DNA from 4 places in the Enterobacter sp. PL_is511 genome. Region 1 is predicted to be linked to each of the others. Evidence: predicted binding sites of a transcription regulator. Region 1 holds the regulator's gene; each other region holds the start of a gene.

Evidence for each region. The regulator CRP, encoded in region 1, controls carbon source genes, mostly activating them, when cyclic AMP is high. The targets are predictions, from matches to a motif close to ATGTGANNNNNNTCACAT.
Region 2: a site for CRP is predicted at 3,493-3,510, ahead of AC0TN7_RS22750 (iron-containing alcohol dehydrogenase). Genes of this name have one in related genera too.
Region 3: a site for CRP is predicted at 1,972-1,989, ahead of cdd (cytidine deaminase). Genes of this name have one in related genera too.
Region 4: a site for CRP is predicted at 1,998-2,015, ahead of garD (galactarate dehydratase). Genes of this name have one in related genera too.

Annotation. Positions count from the first base shown of each region.
Region 1 covers NZ_JBVPGP010000014.1:147,595-151,874, forward strand. The annotation lists gene AC0TN7_RS02640 (YccS/YhfK family putative transporter) at 1-1,755, opposite strand, end outside; gene crp (cAMP-activated global transcriptional regulator CRP) at 1,813-2,445, opposite strand; gene AC0TN7_RS02650 (OsmC family protein) at 2,757-3,161, shown strand; gene AC0TN7_RS02655 (phosphoribulokinase) at 3,228-4,097, opposite strand; gene AC0TN7_RS02660 (YheU family protein) at 4,128-4,280, opposite strand, start outside.
Region 2 covers NZ_JBVPGP010000024.1:1,496,305-1,500,584, forward strand. The annotation lists gene AC0TN7_RS22740 (sodium:solute symporter family protein) at 1-1,272, opposite strand, end outside; gene AC0TN7_RS22745 (dihydrodipicolinate synthase family protein) at 1,349-2,233, opposite strand; gene AC0TN7_RS22750 (iron-containing alcohol dehydrogenase) at 2,251-3,393, opposite strand; gene dtnK (D-threonate kinase) at 3,567-4,280, shown strand, end outside.
Region 3 covers NZ_JBVPGP010000011.1:2,542-6,821, reverse strand. The annotation lists gene AC0TN7_RS00635 (glutamine synthetase family protein) at 1-61, opposite strand, end outside; gene sanA (outer membrane permeability protein SanA) at 186-902, opposite strand; gene cdd (cytidine deaminase) at 1,029-1,913, opposite strand; gene AC0TN7_RS00620 (CidB/LrgB family autolysis modulator) at 2,043-2,738, opposite strand; gene AC0TN7_RS00615 (CidA/LrgA family protein) at 2,735-3,130, opposite strand; gene dusC (tRNA dihydrouridine(16) synthase DusC) at 3,298-4,230, shown strand.
Region 4 covers NZ_JBVPGP010000023.1:138,908-143,187, reverse strand. The annotation lists RNA gene rnpB (RNase P RNA component class A) at 1-8, opposite strand, end outside; gene garR (2-hydroxy-3-oxopropionate reductase) at 68-958, opposite strand; gene garL (2-dehydro-3-deoxyglucarate aldolase) at 980-1,750, opposite strand; gene garD (galactarate dehydratase) at 2,128-3,699, shown strand; gene AC0TN7_RS12870 (tagatose bisphosphate family class II aldolase) at 3,877-4,280, shown strand, end outside.

The sequences.
Region 1 (4,280 bases):
AAACTGGCTGTGCGTCACCCAGAGCTTCATATCGGCCAGATAGTGCGAGTTAAAGCCCGGCTCCTGCATCGCCTGATTGAGCGAGTTAAACAGGGCGTTGTGCGCCTGGTTGACCTTCATGCGCTGATACGCCAGCGGGGAGGGCTGCGGGTCGTCGCTCAGGATCAGGCGAATGGCCTGCTGGTCGGCTTCCAGCGCGTCGTGGGCGTTCTGCCTGAGCAGCCCGCTTTGCCACTGCGGCCACAGCCAGACCATGCCGCCAAAGGCAATCAGGCAGCCGATCAGGGTATCAATCAGCCTGGCGACAATAAACTGTTCGCCATTGAGCGTGAGCAGCTGCAGGGTGTATACCGCCGTCACCGTGAAGCCCACCATCGCCCAGCCGTAGTTTTTGCGGATAATCAGGTAGCTCACCAGCGTGATCGCCAGCATCCCTGCCAGGGTGTAGCCTTCCGGCACGTGGAAGTGCAGCGTCACGCCCGCAATGATCAGCCCGGCCATGGTGCCGCCCGCCCGATGCAGAATACGCACCCGCGTGGCGCCATAGCCGTTCTGGGTGACAAACAGCACGGTCATTAAGATCCAGTAGGGTTTCGGCAGATGCAGCGCCATGCCCATCAGGCTGGCGGTACTGAGCATCACGCTAATTCGTGCGGCGTTGCGCAGGGCGGACGATTTAAGCGACAGATAGCTCCTGAGCGCGGGCAATAACGGCAGGCGTTTTTGCTTATCCGCCATCAGATCGCGCGGATAGAGCGGGCGCTGGGTGCGTAGCACGCGGGCGATGCGGCTGAAGTGCCAGGCGGCAAACTGGCCGACCGGGTTATCCGGATGCTGACGGGCGATTTTCTCCAGCGCGCCCAGCTGTTTTTCCATGTTAAAGCGTGTGGGGTAGCGGTGGTAAAGAATATCGTCTGCCAGCACCCGCAGACGTGCCGAGACGGTCTGCGCGTTCCAGCGGATCACCGCTTCGGCGTGGCTGCGCTCGACCAGCTTTTGCACCTCCTGCGGATGGTGCAGGCTTACGGAGATATGCTCCTGCAGATCCAGGCCTACCTGGAAGGTGCGCAGCAGCCGTTTGTATTCGTGGTTCTTGTTGGCGGCGAGCATATGCAGCTGCTGATAGCACTGGCTTATCAGATCCACCACCTTCTGCTGGCGCGTCAGCAGGGGCGGTAAGGATTTTTCCGGATCGGTATGCTGGGTCAGCAGGGTGTATTTGGCTTCGCAGTAATCCGCAAGCTGCACATAGAGCAGGCTCAGGGATTCACGCAGCGGCTGCTCCCGCCACAGCCAGAACCAGAACCAGTTAAACAGGCCGTACCATAATGTCCCCAGGGCGTAGATCAGCAGCGGCTCCCACACCGGCATATTCCCGGCGAGGCTCAGCGTGAAAATGGCCGCAATCAGCGACGCGGGAAGCAGGCGGGCGTGCAGAGAACTGATTTCCGCCGTGACGCCGAGGGTCATCGCCAGCACGGTCAGGATCAGCGGCAGCGGAATATCACGAGCCAGTAAAAGCTGTACGGCGAGGCTACAGCCCGCAAACAGGCAGCCGCCGATAATCAGGCGTTTGAAAAAGCGCTTATGCGGCGTGTCCAGACCGGCGATGTTGCAGCAGGCAGGCACGAGGGAAAACAGCAGACCTTGCTGAAGATGTCCGAGGATCAGGCCTATGGCCACAGGAAGACACAACACCAGCGTTTGTCGCAGTGCGTAGTTAACTTCCGGGTGATAGATCAGCCTGCGCCACATGGGGAGTAGAGACAAAAACGGCGTGACACCTTGCGATGGCACGCCGTTTAAGCGGAATTAACGCGTTCCGTAAACCACGATGGTTTTACCGTGGGCAGAGATCAGGTTTTGATCTTCCAGCATTTTCAGGATACGGCCCACTGTTTCACGGGAGCAACCGACGATCTGACCAATTTCCTGACGGGTAATTTTAATTTGCATGCCGTCCGGGTGGGTCATAGCGTCTGGCTGTTTCGCCAGGTTCAGTAGGGTCTGTGCGATACGGCCTGTCACGTCCAGGAAGGCGAGGTTGCCCACTTTCTCTGAGGTGACCTGCAGACGGCGCGCCATCTGGGAAGAAAGACGCATCAGGATGTCAGGGTTAACCTGAATCAGCTGACGGAACTTCTTGTAAGAAATTTCAGCCACTTCACATGCTGTCTTTGCACGAACCCAGGCGCTACGTTCCTGGCCCTCTTCAAACAGGCCCAGTTCACCGATGAAATCGCCCTGGTTCAGATAAGAAAGGATCATCTCTTTCCCTTCTTCATCTTTGATCAGCACTGCCACCGAGCCTTTAACGATGTAATACAACGTTTCCGCTTTTTCACCCTGGTGAATCAGCGTGCTCTTTGATGGGTACTTATGAATGTGGCAATGAGACAAGAACCATTCGAGAGTCGGGTCTGTTTGCGGTTTGCCAAGCACCATGCGCTGTTATCCTCTGTTATAAGCTGTCACCAGAGTCATCAGATGCATCCGGACTCTGGGGTTGCAATCGAATTCTTACCCATACCCTGGGAAGTCGGCTACCGTAACGTTTCGCAGCCAGTAAAGTTTGATGTCCTCTGCATACATGTGTAACGTCAATGTATTACTGTAGCATCCAGAGTGTTTTAGCATAGCTTTCGCCGCGTGTCTCCTGGTGTCTCGCTTCAGCATGATGCAGGTCGCCTTCCATTGCGAGAAATGTAACGCACGCGTAATCTGTCACCAAAAATGCAACGTTGGAGTTTAAGAATATGCAAGCGCGCGTGAAATGGGTTGAAGGTTTAACGTTCCTGGGCGAGTCCGCGTCAGGACACCAGATTTTGATGGACGGTAACTCCGGCGATAAAGCGCCAAGCCCAATGGAAATGGTGCTGATGGCGGCAGGGGGATGCAGCGCCATTGACGTGGTGTCGATTCTGCAAAAAGGTCGTCATGACGTGACGGATTGTGAGGTTAAACTCACGTCAGAACGTCGCGAAGAGGCGCCACGCCTGTTCACCCATATTAATCTGCACTTTGTGGTCACCGGTAAAGAGTTGAAGGACGCAGCGGTCTCGCGTGCGGTGGATCTGTCTGCGGAGAAGTACTGCTCTGTGGCGTTAATGCTGGAGAAAGCGGTAAAAATCACGCATTCGTATGAAGTGATCGAGGCTTAATTATTGGGGCATCGTGCGTGTTGATGCCCTCACCCTAACCCTCTCCCACAGGGAGAGGGAACATGTTCACGCGATCTGCTTCCCTTCCATCAGTCGCTCCACCAGCGGCGTCATGATGAGCTCCATCGCCAGCCCCATTTTTCCGCCCGGCACGACTAACGTATTCATGTGCGAAATAAACGAGCCCTGCAGCATGGCCAGTAGCCAGGGGTAATCAATGCCTTCGAGATTGCGGAAATGGATCACCACAAAGCTCTCATCAAGGGACGGGATACTTTTGGCGGCAAACGGGTTGGAGGTGTCCACCGTCGGCACCCGCTGGAAGTTGATATGGGTGCGGGAGAACTGCGGTGTCAGGAAGTTGATGTAATCTTCCATGGAGCGCACCACCGAGTCCATCACCGCCTCTCGTGAATGGCCGCGCTCGCTCATGTCGCGCGTCAGCTTCTGGATCCACTCCAGGTTAACGATAGGGACCACGCCGACCAGCAGGTCCACGTGGCGCGCCACGTCGTGTTGAGGAGTGACCACGCCACCGTGCAATCCTTCGTAAAACAGCACGTCGGTGGGTTCCGGCAGCGGTTGCCACGGGGTGAACGTCCCCGGCACCTGATTCCAGGGAACGGCTTCATCATAGGTATGCAGATACTTGCGGGACTGCCCTTTGCCGCTCTGACCGTACTCTATAAAGGTTTGTTCCAGCAGGCCGAAGTCATTGGCTTCCGGGCCGAAATAGCTGATGTGTTTACCCAGATCGCGCGCTTTACGGATGGCCATATCCATCTCCGGACGCGTGTAGCGGTGAAAGCTGTCGCCTTCGACCTCCGCCGCACGAAGATTCAGCTGGGCGAAAATCTTGCGAAAGGCGAGGCTGGTGGTGGTGGTTCCCGCACCACTCGACCCCGTAACGGCAATAACCGGATGTCTGGCAGACATAGCAACTCCCTGACTGAAAAGGGTGGAAGATCAGCCGTGAAACGCGTTGCGGGGCATGATATTGACCGTCTCATGCAGTTCTGACCACACCAGCACCACGTCGCCGCTTTTCAGCTGGCGCTTTACATCGTTGACCTTTTGCTCAAGCGAGCGTTCCTGTTCACCATAATCGGTGCCTTCGCG
Region 2 (4,280 bases), on a different contig from region 1:
CCAGACGGAGGTGACGACGCAGGCGCCAATCAGGCCCGCATTGGCACCGCGGGTGCTGCGGAAGAACGGCGCGTAAAACGCAATAACGGCCACCACGGAAATCGACAGGCGAATGGCGCGGGTAAAGAACGAGAGCTTCAGGACTTCAGGTACCAGCAGAACAAAAATCAGCGGCAGGAAACCAATCAGCAGGGAGATCCAGCGGGTGGCCTTAAACTCCTGATCGGGCGTTGGGTTGCGCATCGGCACGTAAAAGTCTTTTACCACCAGGGAGGCGATAGCCAGCGCCACGGTACTGACGCTGACGAAAATAGACGCCACCAGAGAGGTGGTGACCAGGCCGGCCAGCCACGGGTTCATGTCCTGCAGGAAAATCGGCATTGCATACAGGCTGTTAATTTCCGGGTGCAGGTATTTTGCCGCCACCCCAATCACCGCAATGGCCAGCGCAATCGGCAGGCAGAAGAAGAAGGCGACCCAGGTAGAGCGTTTGGCCGATTTCACGTCTTTGGTGGAGGAGATTGCCTGGATTACAAACTGGGTACAGAAGATAGAGCCGATGGTGCCGATGAGCCACGCGAAAATGGTCGACGCACCGATGTTACCGTCCCAGGTCCAGTAGAAGGCCGGCATGTTTTCGATCATTGGCGTAAAGCCGCCGGTTTTGGAGAGCGCAAAACCCATGATAGCCAGGATACCGAAGTATTTCAGCGCGCTGTGCAGTACGGTCACCCAGGCTACCCCCTTCATGCCGCCAAAGGCGAAGTAGAAGGTACTGACGATGGCCGTAATGAAGGCGGCAACGGGCAGGTTGACTTTCAGTACGGTGGAAATAGCCGCTGCGCCGCTGACGTAATTCCCCACGTTAACCAGCAGCAGGGCGTAGATCATGATGACAGAGATAATGTTTTTGGTGCTGTTACCGTATTTTTCAGCAATTGCACCCGAGATGGTGATTTTCCCAGTGTTGTAGATGCGTTTTACCAGCAACAGGCCAAAGAGCGGGAAGCCAATTGCGGCGCCGATGACCGACCATGACGCGGCAAAGCCGTCTTCAAACGCCGCCTGCGCGGTGCCGATGGTGGATTTGGCGCCGATATACTCGGACATCAGCAGGATCCCGACAATAAACGCCGGCATCGCGCGGGAGCCTTCCATAAAATCGCCGGAGTTTTTACTGCGGATCCGGAAGGTCAGCCAGGTGGTGAAAAGGATGTAGGCAATAACAATGCCCACAATGATGAGGGTATCTTCAGCGGTAAAATTATTCATCTTTGCCTCTCTTCAGGGCGAGTGAATCCTGGGCACCTCAGGTACCCGGTATTCTTATTGACGAAACCAACACCGTTTAGTTAAGTGACGTTGTCACTATCCGGCGTATCTCCAGGCACTGCTGCTCGCTAAACGCCACGGCATATCGGCTCTCACCGACGTCTTCCCCCATGATCTGGAGCGCTTTTTTGACTGCGGCAGGGGAAAACGCCACGTTGTACAGGTCGGTGCGCAGTCGGGTGACGCTCTCCTGCGCAAGGCGGGAACCTTCAATGTCACCCGCGTTAAAGCGTGACCAGATGGCGTTGATGGCCGTCGGCGCCACGTTTGCCAGCCCGGAGATGCAGGCCGAACATCCGTCGATGAAGCCCTGGTGGATAAGCGAATCTGGGCCGTTGAGCACGTCGAATCCGTCCATGTCCCTCACCGCATTAAGGAATCCGCGCAGGCTTTCATAGCTCCCGGCACTGTCTTTAATACCGACGATGTTGGGATGTTCGGCCAGCGCGCGTGCGGTAGCGGGTTCAATGGTATTGCCGGTACGCGCTGGAATGTTGTACAGAAATACCGGTACGGCTAGCGCGTCGGCGATAGCGGTGTAGTGCGCGACGAGTTCAGACTGTTTCAGAGGAACGAAGTAAGGGGTAATGACGGAAACGGCATCGACACCCAGCGAGGCGATCTGTCTCCCCAGACGGATGGTTTCGCGGGTCGAAATTTCCCCAATGTGCGCCACGACCGGTGCGCGGCCGGCCACCGTTTCCACGCAGGTGCGGGTGACGGCGATTTTTTCTTCTTCGTTAAGCACGAAGAACTCGCCGTTTGTGCCGCCGCAGAAGATGCCGTTGCCAGCACTGAGTTGACGATCGACCTGTCGTTTCAGGCCCGACAGGTTCAGCGCGCCTTCCGTGTCAAAGGGGGTTACAACGGCCGTTAGCACGCCCCTGATGTTGTTACGCATTACACACTCCTTGGCTATTAATGTTGGGGAAACAGTGTCCGGTAAATCGCCTGCACCTCGTCGTGATTAACCTGACAGGGTGCATTGTTCATGAGCCGCTTAACGTTAAGGGCCGCATCACTGAGGGAGGCGATATCTTCACGGGGTACGCCCAGTGTCTCCAGGTTATCCGGCATGCTGAGTCTGCGGACCAGCGCGGCAAAGTACTCCACCAGCGCGTGGGATTTTTCTTCGTCTGACAGCGACGTATCCGCGCCGGGCACCAAATCCCAGACTTGCGCAAATTTCGTCACGCAGTGGGGACGAACCACGCGCATGCAGGGCGCCAGCAGAATCGCGTTGGCCACCCCGTGAGGCAGGTGATATTTGCCGCCGAGCGGGTAGGACAGGGCGTGAACCAGGTGCGTGCCAGCATGTGCAATGGCGACCCCGCCGTAGTAAGACGCCCACAGCATCTCCAGCTTCGCCAGCAGATTGCCCGGTTCGGCGCAGGCCGTTTCAATGTTGTTGAGCAGCTTAGACAGGCCCATCAGCGCGGCGTTATCGCTAACCGGATTAGCGACCGTTGAGGTGAAACACTCAATCAGATGGCACAGGGCATCAATCCCGGTGGATGAGGCAATGTGTGCGGGCATGCTGGTCGTCAGCTCCGGCAGCAGGGCGACGTAATCGGGCAGCAGGACGGGGGAGATGATGCCCACTTTCGTGCTTTGCTCCGGTATGGCCAGAATGGCATTCGGCGTCGCTTCCGATCCGGTTCCTGCAGTGGCCGGGATCAGCAGTGACGCGATGCGTGCCACCGGTTTTATGCCCGCGAGCAGGTTGTCCAGCCCCGGAGAAAGCGGGTGACAAAGTACTGAAAGCAATTTGGCTACATCCAGTACGCTACCGCCGCCGAGCCCGACGACCAGCCCAAACGTTCCCTTTAACGTCGAGAGCAGTTGGTTAACGTCGTGATGGGTGGGTTCAGGCGGGACATTGTCGATAATCGTGACGCCGCGCTGGTCCTCTTCGAGGATCGCGCGGATCTGCTTTGCTGCCTCCAGACGCGCAATATTGCCGTCCGTCACCAGCAGGATCTGCGTTTTATCAGTAAGTAATGGCCTGATGGCGGCGATGGCATTCGCCCCGCTAATCAGGGTGCTGTTGATCGTAACCACGCTTTTCTCCTGTCTCTGTATCCATGATTGATTTCGCTCAAGCAAGACGCTTCATGGTCATCGTGTGGCTAAATTTATAATTTATTCGCAAACTGATTAACTTGATCTTGCTCACATATAATCAATCATGATTGAATATAATCATTAACGGGAAAGGCTAACCCGAAGTGGGGATGAAAGTGAGCAATGTGAACAGAGAGGTCGTGGTCGTCGCCGATGACTTTACCGGCGCAAATGATGCCGGTGTCAGCCTGGCGCTGTGTGGCAAAAAAGTCAGCGTGGCGTTTCATACACCGTTTACCCAGGCGAGCGATGTGCTGATCGTTAACACCGATTCCCGGGCGCTGAAGGCATCGGAGGCGGCCGAAAGGGTGGCCGCACTCGGGGCTGAAATCGCGGATGCCCGCTGGCTCATTAAAAAGATGGATTCCACGTTGCGTGGCAATGCAGGAGCCGAATCTCAGGTTCTTAAGGCATTAAGCGGCAGGCGGCAGGTGATCGTGGCGCCGGCATACCCGTCAGCAGGGCGGATCACGCGGTACGGCAGGTGTCTGGTAAACGGCGTTCCGGTGAATGAAACCGAATTTGCCAGCGATCCCAAAACGCCTGTCCCGTCTGCCGCTATTGCTGACCTGTTTACCGGGGTGAGCGCTAAAAGCGTGACCGTGAAAACGCTCACTGCCGAACTTGCCCGAGGAACGGAATGGCTCATCGTGGATGCGCACACCGATGAGGAGATGGACGCCATTATCGATGCCGCGTTGGCCTGCTCACAGAGGCCGCTGCTGGTGGGCTCTGCCGGACTATGCGATGCGCTGGCCCGTCATCTGGCCCCGGTTCGGCGTAAACAACTGCTGGCCGTCGTCGGCTCGATGAGTGAGATCGCG
Region 3 (4,280 bases), on a different contig from region 1:
GAAGTGATAAACCGGGAAGGTTAAAATACGGACGGAGACTTTTGAGGAAAAACGCATTCATTATCGAGTTCATAGTCATTCTTCAATGAAGCCGTAGCGGCAGTGAACTCAGCTTAAAAGAGCCGACGTAAAGGGGAGATAAAAAGCGTCAGGCCCGGCGTAAAGAAATTATAAAGGCGGTGCTGTTATTTCTCTTTTTTCTGCATATCGAGCAGCTGCTCGGGCGTGACGGCCGGGTAACCCTGCGCGTCTTCCGGCACTTCATGCATCGCTGGAATCGGCACCAGCGGGCCTAAAAAGCGCGGTTCGCGTTTGAAGATATACAGATCGGCCAGGGCACCAAAGCGGGCACCGAACTCGCGGACGCGCACGCTCAGCATATCTTTTGGCGACGGCACCGCGTAGCACTGTGCCTGAATGCCCATATGCAGGGCGATAAACAGCGCGCGTTCGCAGTGGAAGCGCTGGGTGATGATGATGAAGTCGTTGGTGTCGAAGACTTTGCGCGTGCGCACGATGGAGTCCAGGGTGCGGAACCCGGCGTAGTCGAGCACGATATCGGCAGGATCCACGCCCGCGGCAATCAGGTCCTTACGCATCGTCACCGGTTCATTGTAGCTTTGCAGGGCGTTATCCCCGCTCAGCAGCAGGTAGTTCACCTTGCCGCTGTTGTAGGCATTCAGCGCGCCCTGAATGCGGTAACGGTAATACTGGTTAATGACGCCGGTGCGGTAATACTTGGCGGTGCCGAGCACCACGCCAACCTGACGATAGGGCAGGTCCTGCAGGTCGTCAAAGATGTAGGGGGCGGTTTTCCAGCTCATCCAGCGGTCGAGACCGAGCACGATCAACAGCAGTATGCCGACCAGGACAGACAGGCTGTAAAAAACGCGCTTTAACATGCAGATGGCTCGTGCGTGGATGAAATTTAACTCAGGCTACTTTACCCGCCTGGTTAGCGCAAGAAACAGCGACTCAACTGAGGGGTTTTTCAGCAAACTGGCGGGCATTTCTGCCCGCCGGAAGGATTACGCCAGCAGTACGCGGTCAATTGTCGTACAGCCCAGCGCTTTAAGCGTTGCGGCAGTGGCATCCCACTGGATCAGCGGCGCATCGGCAATCTCGGCCAGAATGGCGCGCTGAATGTCCGGATAGTCATAGCCGTTCAGGCTCAGCAGGTTAAGTGCGCCCTGCAGCGGCGGCAGCGTCGGGTTAAACGCGGCGTTTTCCGCATAGCTGCCGGTGAAGATTCGGCCATCGCGGCACTGCAGCGCCACGCCGCTCGGAGACTTGCTGTACGGCGTGTGGCTCTTGTTGGCGGCGGTAATCGCCGCCTGGCTCAGGTTATCGCCGGACAGGGCGAAACCGTGGTTCTGCTCGTCCATCAGCAGGGTTTTGATCTCCAGATCTTTCGGGCCAAACGCGTCAGGCAGATAATCCCCCAGCGTGTGCGGCGCGCGGCCTGGCAGGTTGATGCGCAGCTGCAGCCCGCTGTTCAGCTCGTTCATGAACTGACGGCAGTGGCCGCAGGGGGTGTAGTTAACGGTAATGGCGCTCAGGGCTTTTTCACCGCGCAGCCAGGCGTGGCTGATGGCGCTCTGCTCGGCGTGAACGGTCTGCTGCATGGTTGCGCCCAGGAACTCCATGTTGCCGCCGAAGTACCAGGTGCCGCTGACGCCCCGCGCAATGGCCCCGACGTTGAAGTGGGAGAGATCGGCCCGCGCGCAGGCAGCAGCCAGAGGAAGCAGTGCGAAAGCCAGCGCGTCTTCATCCAGTCCCGTTGCCTGTTTCAGCATCGTGACCTGCTCCGCGGTCAGCAGGGCGGGGAAGTGTGCATCTGCCAGAACGGGAGCAAGGGCTGACTGCAAATTCTCTGCAAGCTGGGCGAAAGCAGCTTGAAAACGTGGGTGCATGGCGTTTGCCTCATAAAGGTTAATGGATCGGTAGTTTACGGAGCCGTCAGGGCTTTATATGTGATCCGCTTCTCATTATGTATGCAACTTATGAAATCAAAATGAAATTTGCGCGACGCATCGCAAATTTTAGCCCATCACCGCCAGAATCAGCGGGAAAATGAATGGGGCCAGCAGGGAGGTAATAATCCCGCAGATCACCAGCGCCAGGGAGCTAAACGCCCCTTCCTGATAATCCAGCTCCGCGCAGCGGGCCGTGCCCAGCGCGTGGGAGGCGGTGCCCATCGACAGCCCCCGTGCCGCTTTAGTATGAATACGCATCGCGTTCAGCAGGGTGTGGCCAAACACCGCGCCTAGAATACCGACGAAAATGACGCACATCGCGCTGATGGCCGGAATACCGCCGAGGCTGCCCCCAACCGCCATCGCGATAGGCGTGGTCACCGATTTTGGCAGAATAGAGGCGGCAATCTGCGGCGAGGCACCCATCATCAGCGCCACCGACGTACCGGTGATCATCGCCACCAGGCTCCCGACAAAACAGATGGTAATGATGGATTTCCAGCGGGCGCGGATCTGGTGCAGTTGCTCATATAAAGGAAAGGCGAGCGCCACGACGGCGGGCTGCAGCAGGTCGTTTAAGATTTTGCTGCCGGCAAAGTAGCGTTCGTAAGGAATGCCGGTGAGCAGCAGGAACGGAATAATCACCACCATCGCCACCAGCAGCGGGTTCAGCAACGGCATTTTGAAACGCGCGGCAAGCTTACGTGCGGCGAAAAAGACTGCAAGGGTGAGCGGCAGGGACCACCAGATATTGTCCATCATTTTTTTGTTTTCTCCCCAATCACGTTACGTTCGCCATGCACCAGATGTGAACTCCAGCTCACCACCAGGAAAACCACCAGCGTACTGACCGCGCAGGAGACCACAATCGGGCCGAACTGGGCTTTGAGCAAATCAAAATACTGCATGACCCCGACGCCGATAGGCACGAAAAGCAGCGCCATATAGCGAATAAGGACGAAGCAGCCGGGGTTGACCCACTTTGCGGGCAGGATTTGCAGCGCCAGCAACACGAAGAGGATCAGCATGCCGATAATGCTGCCGGGGATGGTGATGGGCAGCAGCGACGCGATGAAAATCCCGGCATACAGGCAGGCGTAAATCAGGACGAATGCGCGCAGATATTGCCAGATAATGTTCAATGATTTGCTCATGGTGATAGTCCTTGCTGAAACGCATTCATCATACAATTAAACCTAAAAATGTGCCATGGATCACATCATGAATTTTGAGCATACCAGACATTCCGGAATGGAACGCCGAGCTTTCCACACACATACAGAGCAGATACTATAGCGCGTCTTTTTTCACAGGTACTGCTATGCGTGTTTTACTGGCCCCAATGGAAGGCGTGCTCGACTCCCTCGTGCGCGAGCTTCTGACCGAGGTGAACGATTACGATCTCTGCGTGACGGAGTTTCTGCGCGTGGTCGATATGTTGTTGCCGGTAAAATCCTTCTTCCGCCTGTGCCCCGAGCTGCACAACCAGAGCCGGACCTCTTCCGGCACGCTGGTGCGTATTCAGCTGCTCGGCCAGTATCCCGAATGGCTGGCGGAAAACGCCGCCCGCGCGGTTGAGCTGGGCTCTTACGGGGTGGATCTCAACTGCGGCTGCCCGTCGAAGCTGGTCAACGGCAGCGGCGGCGGGGCGACCTTGCTGAAAGATCCTGAGCTGATTTATCGCGGCGCGAAAGCCATGCGTGAGGCCGTGCCTTCGCATTTGCCGGTGACGGTTAAGGTGCGCCTGGGGTGGGACAGCGACGCGCGGCAGTTTGAAATCGCCGATGCGGTGCAGCAGGCCGGGGCCACCGAGCTGGTGGTGCATGGCCGTACCAAAGAAGATGGCTACAAAGCCGATCGCATTAACTGGCAGGCGATCGGTGAGATCCGCAAACGCCTCACCATTCCGGTGATCGCCAACGGCGAAATCTGGGACTACGAGAGCGCGCAGGCCTGTCTGCAGGCCACCGGCTGCGATGCGGTCATGATTGGCCGCGGCGCACTGAATGTGCCGAACCTCAGCCGGGTGGTGAAATATAACGAACCGCGGATGCCGTGGGCAGACGTCGTCACGCTGCTGCAAAAATACAGTCGTCTGGAAAAGCAGGGGGACACCGGTTTGTATCACGTCGCGCGAATTAAGCAGTGGCTGAGTTATTTACGTAAAGAGTACGATGAAGCGCTGGGGTTATTTCAGGAGATTCGTACATTACAGACGTCCTCTGATATTGCACGGGTTATTCAGTCAAAGTAATTTATTCATTTGGTGAATAATTTTCTGATTATGTAAATGTATAACAATTT
Region 4 (4,280 bases), on a different contig from region 1:
TCAGCTTCGGCGCGCAGTATAGAGGGTTTGCGCGCCGCTGTCACCCTCAGGTATGGGCAAGGCGTGATTAACGCGCCACTTCCACCTTCGCCAGTTTTTCGTAGTAGCATGCAATTGCGCTGTGATCGGCCGTGCCCAGGCCATCGGCACGCAGCGCCTGCATCATCTCCATGACCGCCGCGGTCAGCGGCAGCTGCGCCCCCACGCCGTGAGACGTATCCAGCGCGTTGGCCAGATCTTTGATATGCAGGTCGATGCGGAAACCGGGTTTGAAATTACGATCCATGACCATCGGCGCTTTGGCCTCCAGCACGGTACTGCCCGCCAGGCCACCGCGAATGGCCTGATAGACCAGGTCCGGGTTGACGCCCGCTTTGGTTGCCAGCGTCAGCGCTTCGGACATGGCGGCAATGTTCAGCGCCACAATCACCTGGTTTGCCAGCTTGGTCACGTTACCCGCCCCGATATCCCCGGTATGCACCACGGAGCCCGCCATCGCTTTCATCAGGTCGTAATATCTATCGAAAACGGCTTTATCACCGCCGACCATCACCGACAGCGTACCGTCTATCGCTTTCGGCTCACCGCCGCTGACCGGCGCGTCCAGCATATCGACGTCCTTCGCTTTTAACGCCTCGCTGATTTCACGACTTGCGAGCGGCGCAATAGAGCTCATATCAATCAGCACCAGGCCCGGCTTCGCGCCATCGATAATGCCGTTTTCACCCAGCGCGACCTCTTTAACATGCGGTGAGTTTGGCAGCATGGTGATGATGACGTCGCACTGCTCGGCAATCGCTTTGGCTGTGGTGGCCGTTTCTGCGCCCGCCGCCATCACTTCCGCCACGGCCTGTGGATTATGATCGGATACCACCAGCGAGTAACCCGCTTTGATGAGGTTCTTACTCATTGGTTTACCCATGATCCCCAGGCCAATAAAACCCACTTTCAGCGTCATAATCTGTATCCTCAATGATGGTTATTTTTTAAAAGCGTCCGCTAATTTCTGCGTGGCCGAGCGGAATACGCCGAGGTCGCTGCCGACGGCAACAAACGTGGCTCCCCACTCCAGATAGCGACGGGCGTCCGCCTCAACCGGCGCCAGAATGCCGCACGGTTTGCCGTGTGCTTTGGCGCGGGCAAAGATGTGCTGGATCGCGCGCTGTACGTCAGGGTGGCTGGCATTGCCCAGATGGCCAAAGGCGGCAGCCAGATCGCTTGGGCCGACGAAGATACCGTCCACGCCGTTTGTGGCGGCAATCGCGTCGACGTTATCAACGCCCTGCTGGCTCTCGATCTGAACCAGAATGGTGATGTTGCTGTTGGACTGCGCGAAATAGTCCGGCACGGTGCCAAACATATTGGCGCGGTGCGAAACGGAGACGCCGCGGATCCCTTCCGGGGGGTAGCGCGTTGACGCAACGGCCAGCGCCGCTTGTTCTTCCGTCTCCACAAACGGGATCAGAAAGTTGTAGAAGCCGATATCCAGCAGACGCTTGATAATCACCGGCTCGTTGGTGGGTACACGCACCACCGGGGCGCTGTGGCTGCCTTTCAGCGCCATCAGCTGCGGAATAAACGTGCTGATATCGTTCGGCGCATGTTCGCCGTCCAGCACCAGCCAGTCGAAACCGGCCAGGCCCAGCACTTCGGTGCTGATTGGGTTTGCCAGCGCGGACCAGCAGCCAATCTGAATCTGGTGCGCCGCGAGGGCCGCTTTAAATTTATTCGGGAAGATATCGTTACTCATCGTATTTACCTTTTTATTCCGCAGCCTTTTCCAGTGTCATTTTATTTATTCATTCAGACACCGTGCCAGCATGATATTTATTATTCTGACGTATTCTGGCGTGATAAAATCGTCATTCAGTATAAGACGCCATCCGCGACCGCACATTGTTTTAATGCTCAGGTATTACGGCATATTTTGATAAAAATTTTTGCATATGCACAAAGCACTGGGCGCTAATGCACAGAATCAAGGATTACGGGTTCGGGAGCGATCGAGATCACATTTTAATATCCCCTATGCTGACATGCTTTATTTCTGAAAGCCGCGTATTTATTTCTACCATTAGAAAATTGGCTGAATTTATTATCAGACACTTTGCTGGAGAATAGTGAACAATGGCCGACATTGAAATTCGACAGGCATCGCCGACGGCGTTTTATATCAAAGTACACGACATCGATAATGTGGCGATTATTGTCAACGACAATGGCTTAAAAGCGGGCACTCGATTCCCGGACGGGCTGGAACTGATTGAGCATATTCCACAGGGACATAAAGTCGCCCTGGTGGATATCCCTGCTAATAGCGAAATCGTACGTTACGGTGAAGTCATCGGCTATGCCGTTCGCGCTATACCACAGGGTAGCTGGGTTGAGGAGTCGCTGGTGGCACTTCCAGAAGCGCCGCCGCTGAACACGCTTCCGCTGGCAACCCGCGTGCCGGAACCGCTTCCTCCGCTGGAGGGCTATACCTTCGAAGGCTACCGCAATGCGGACGGCAGCGTCGGCACCAAAAATCTGCTCGGTATTACCACCAGCGTGCACTGCGTGGCGGGCGTAGTGGATTACGTGGTGAAAATCATCGAACGCGATCTGCTGCCAAAATACCCGAACGTCGACGGCGTGGTGGGCCTGAACCACCTCTACGGCTGCGGCGTGGCGATTAACGCGCCCGCTGCCGTGGTGCCTATCCGGACCATCCACAATATCGCCCTCAACCCGAACTTTGGCGGCGAGGTGATGGTCATCGGCCTCGGCTGTGAAAAATTGCAGCCAGAACGCCTGCTGCAGGGTACTGAGGATGTCAAAGCCATCCCGGTAGACGAGGACAGTATCGTGCGCCTGCAGGACGAACGCCACGTTGGTTTCCGCTCAATGGTCGATGACATTCTGCAGGTGGCAGAGCGACATCTGGACAAACTCAACCGCCGCCAGCGCGAAACGTGTCCGGCCTCGGAACTGGTCGTGGGCACCCAATGCGGCGGCAGCGATGCCTTCTCCGGCGTGACGGCCAACCCGGCGGTAGGCTATGCGTCCGATCTGCTTGTTCGCTGCGGCGCCACGGTGATGTTCTCCGAGGTGACCGAAGTGCGTGACGCCATCCATCTGCTTACGCCACGCGCCGTTAATGAAGAGGTCGGCAAGCGCCTGCTTGAGGAGATGGCCTGGTACGATAGCTATCTCGATATGGGCAAAACCGACCGCAGCGCCAACCCGTCTCCGGGGAACAAAAAAGGCGGCCTGGCGAACGTGGTGGAAAAAGCCCTTGGCTCCATTGCCAAATCCGGTCAGAGCGCCATTGCAGAAGTGCTCTCTCCGGGCCAGCGCCCGACGAAACGCGGCCTGATTTACGCGGCAACGCCGGCCAGCGATTTTGTCTGCGGCACGCAGCAGGTGGCATCCGGCATTACGGTACAGGTCTTTACCACCGGGCGCGGCACGCCGTACGGCCTGATGGCGGTGCCGGTGATTAAGATGGCGACCCGCACCGAGCTGGCAAACCGCTGGTATGACTTAATGGATATCAACGCGGGCACTATCGCCACCGGGGAAGAGAGTATTGAGGACGTGGGCTGGAAACTGTTCCACTTCATTCTGGATGTCGCCAGCGGACGGAAGAAAACCTTTTCGGATCAGTGGGGATTGCATAATCAGCTGGCGGTGTTTAACCCGGCACCGGTGACGTGAGTTTGCTGTGAACCTCGCTTAGCATGGCTTCGGCCATGCTTTTTTTTTGCTTTCATTTCTTTCGCATCCTTACCTTTCATTTCGATTCTTTCATTTTTAAGATATCAATCACAAAATAACATTCCGAAACCCTATATTGTCTTTCGCATAAATAAAACGAAAGGTTTCGGAGGAAAGATGTTCATCATCTCGTCGAAGGCGATGCTGCTAAAAGCACAGCGCGAAGGTTACGCCGTACCGGCATTCAATATTCATAATCTCGAAACGCTGCAGGTGGTCGTTGAAACGGCCTATGAGATGCGATCTCCGCTGATCGTGGCGGGTACGCCCGGCACATTCAGCTATGCAGGAACCGGTAACGTGGTCGCCATCGCCAGCGATCTGGCCAAAACGTACAACCAGCCACTGGCGATCCACCTCGATCATCACGAAGATTTCGACGATATCGCGCAGAAAGTCCAAAGCGGGATCCGCTCGGCGATGATCGACGGATCTCATCATCCATTCGCTGAAAATGTCGCGCTGGTGAAGAAAGTGACAGACTACTGCCACCGTTACGATGTGAGCGTGGAGGCTGAACT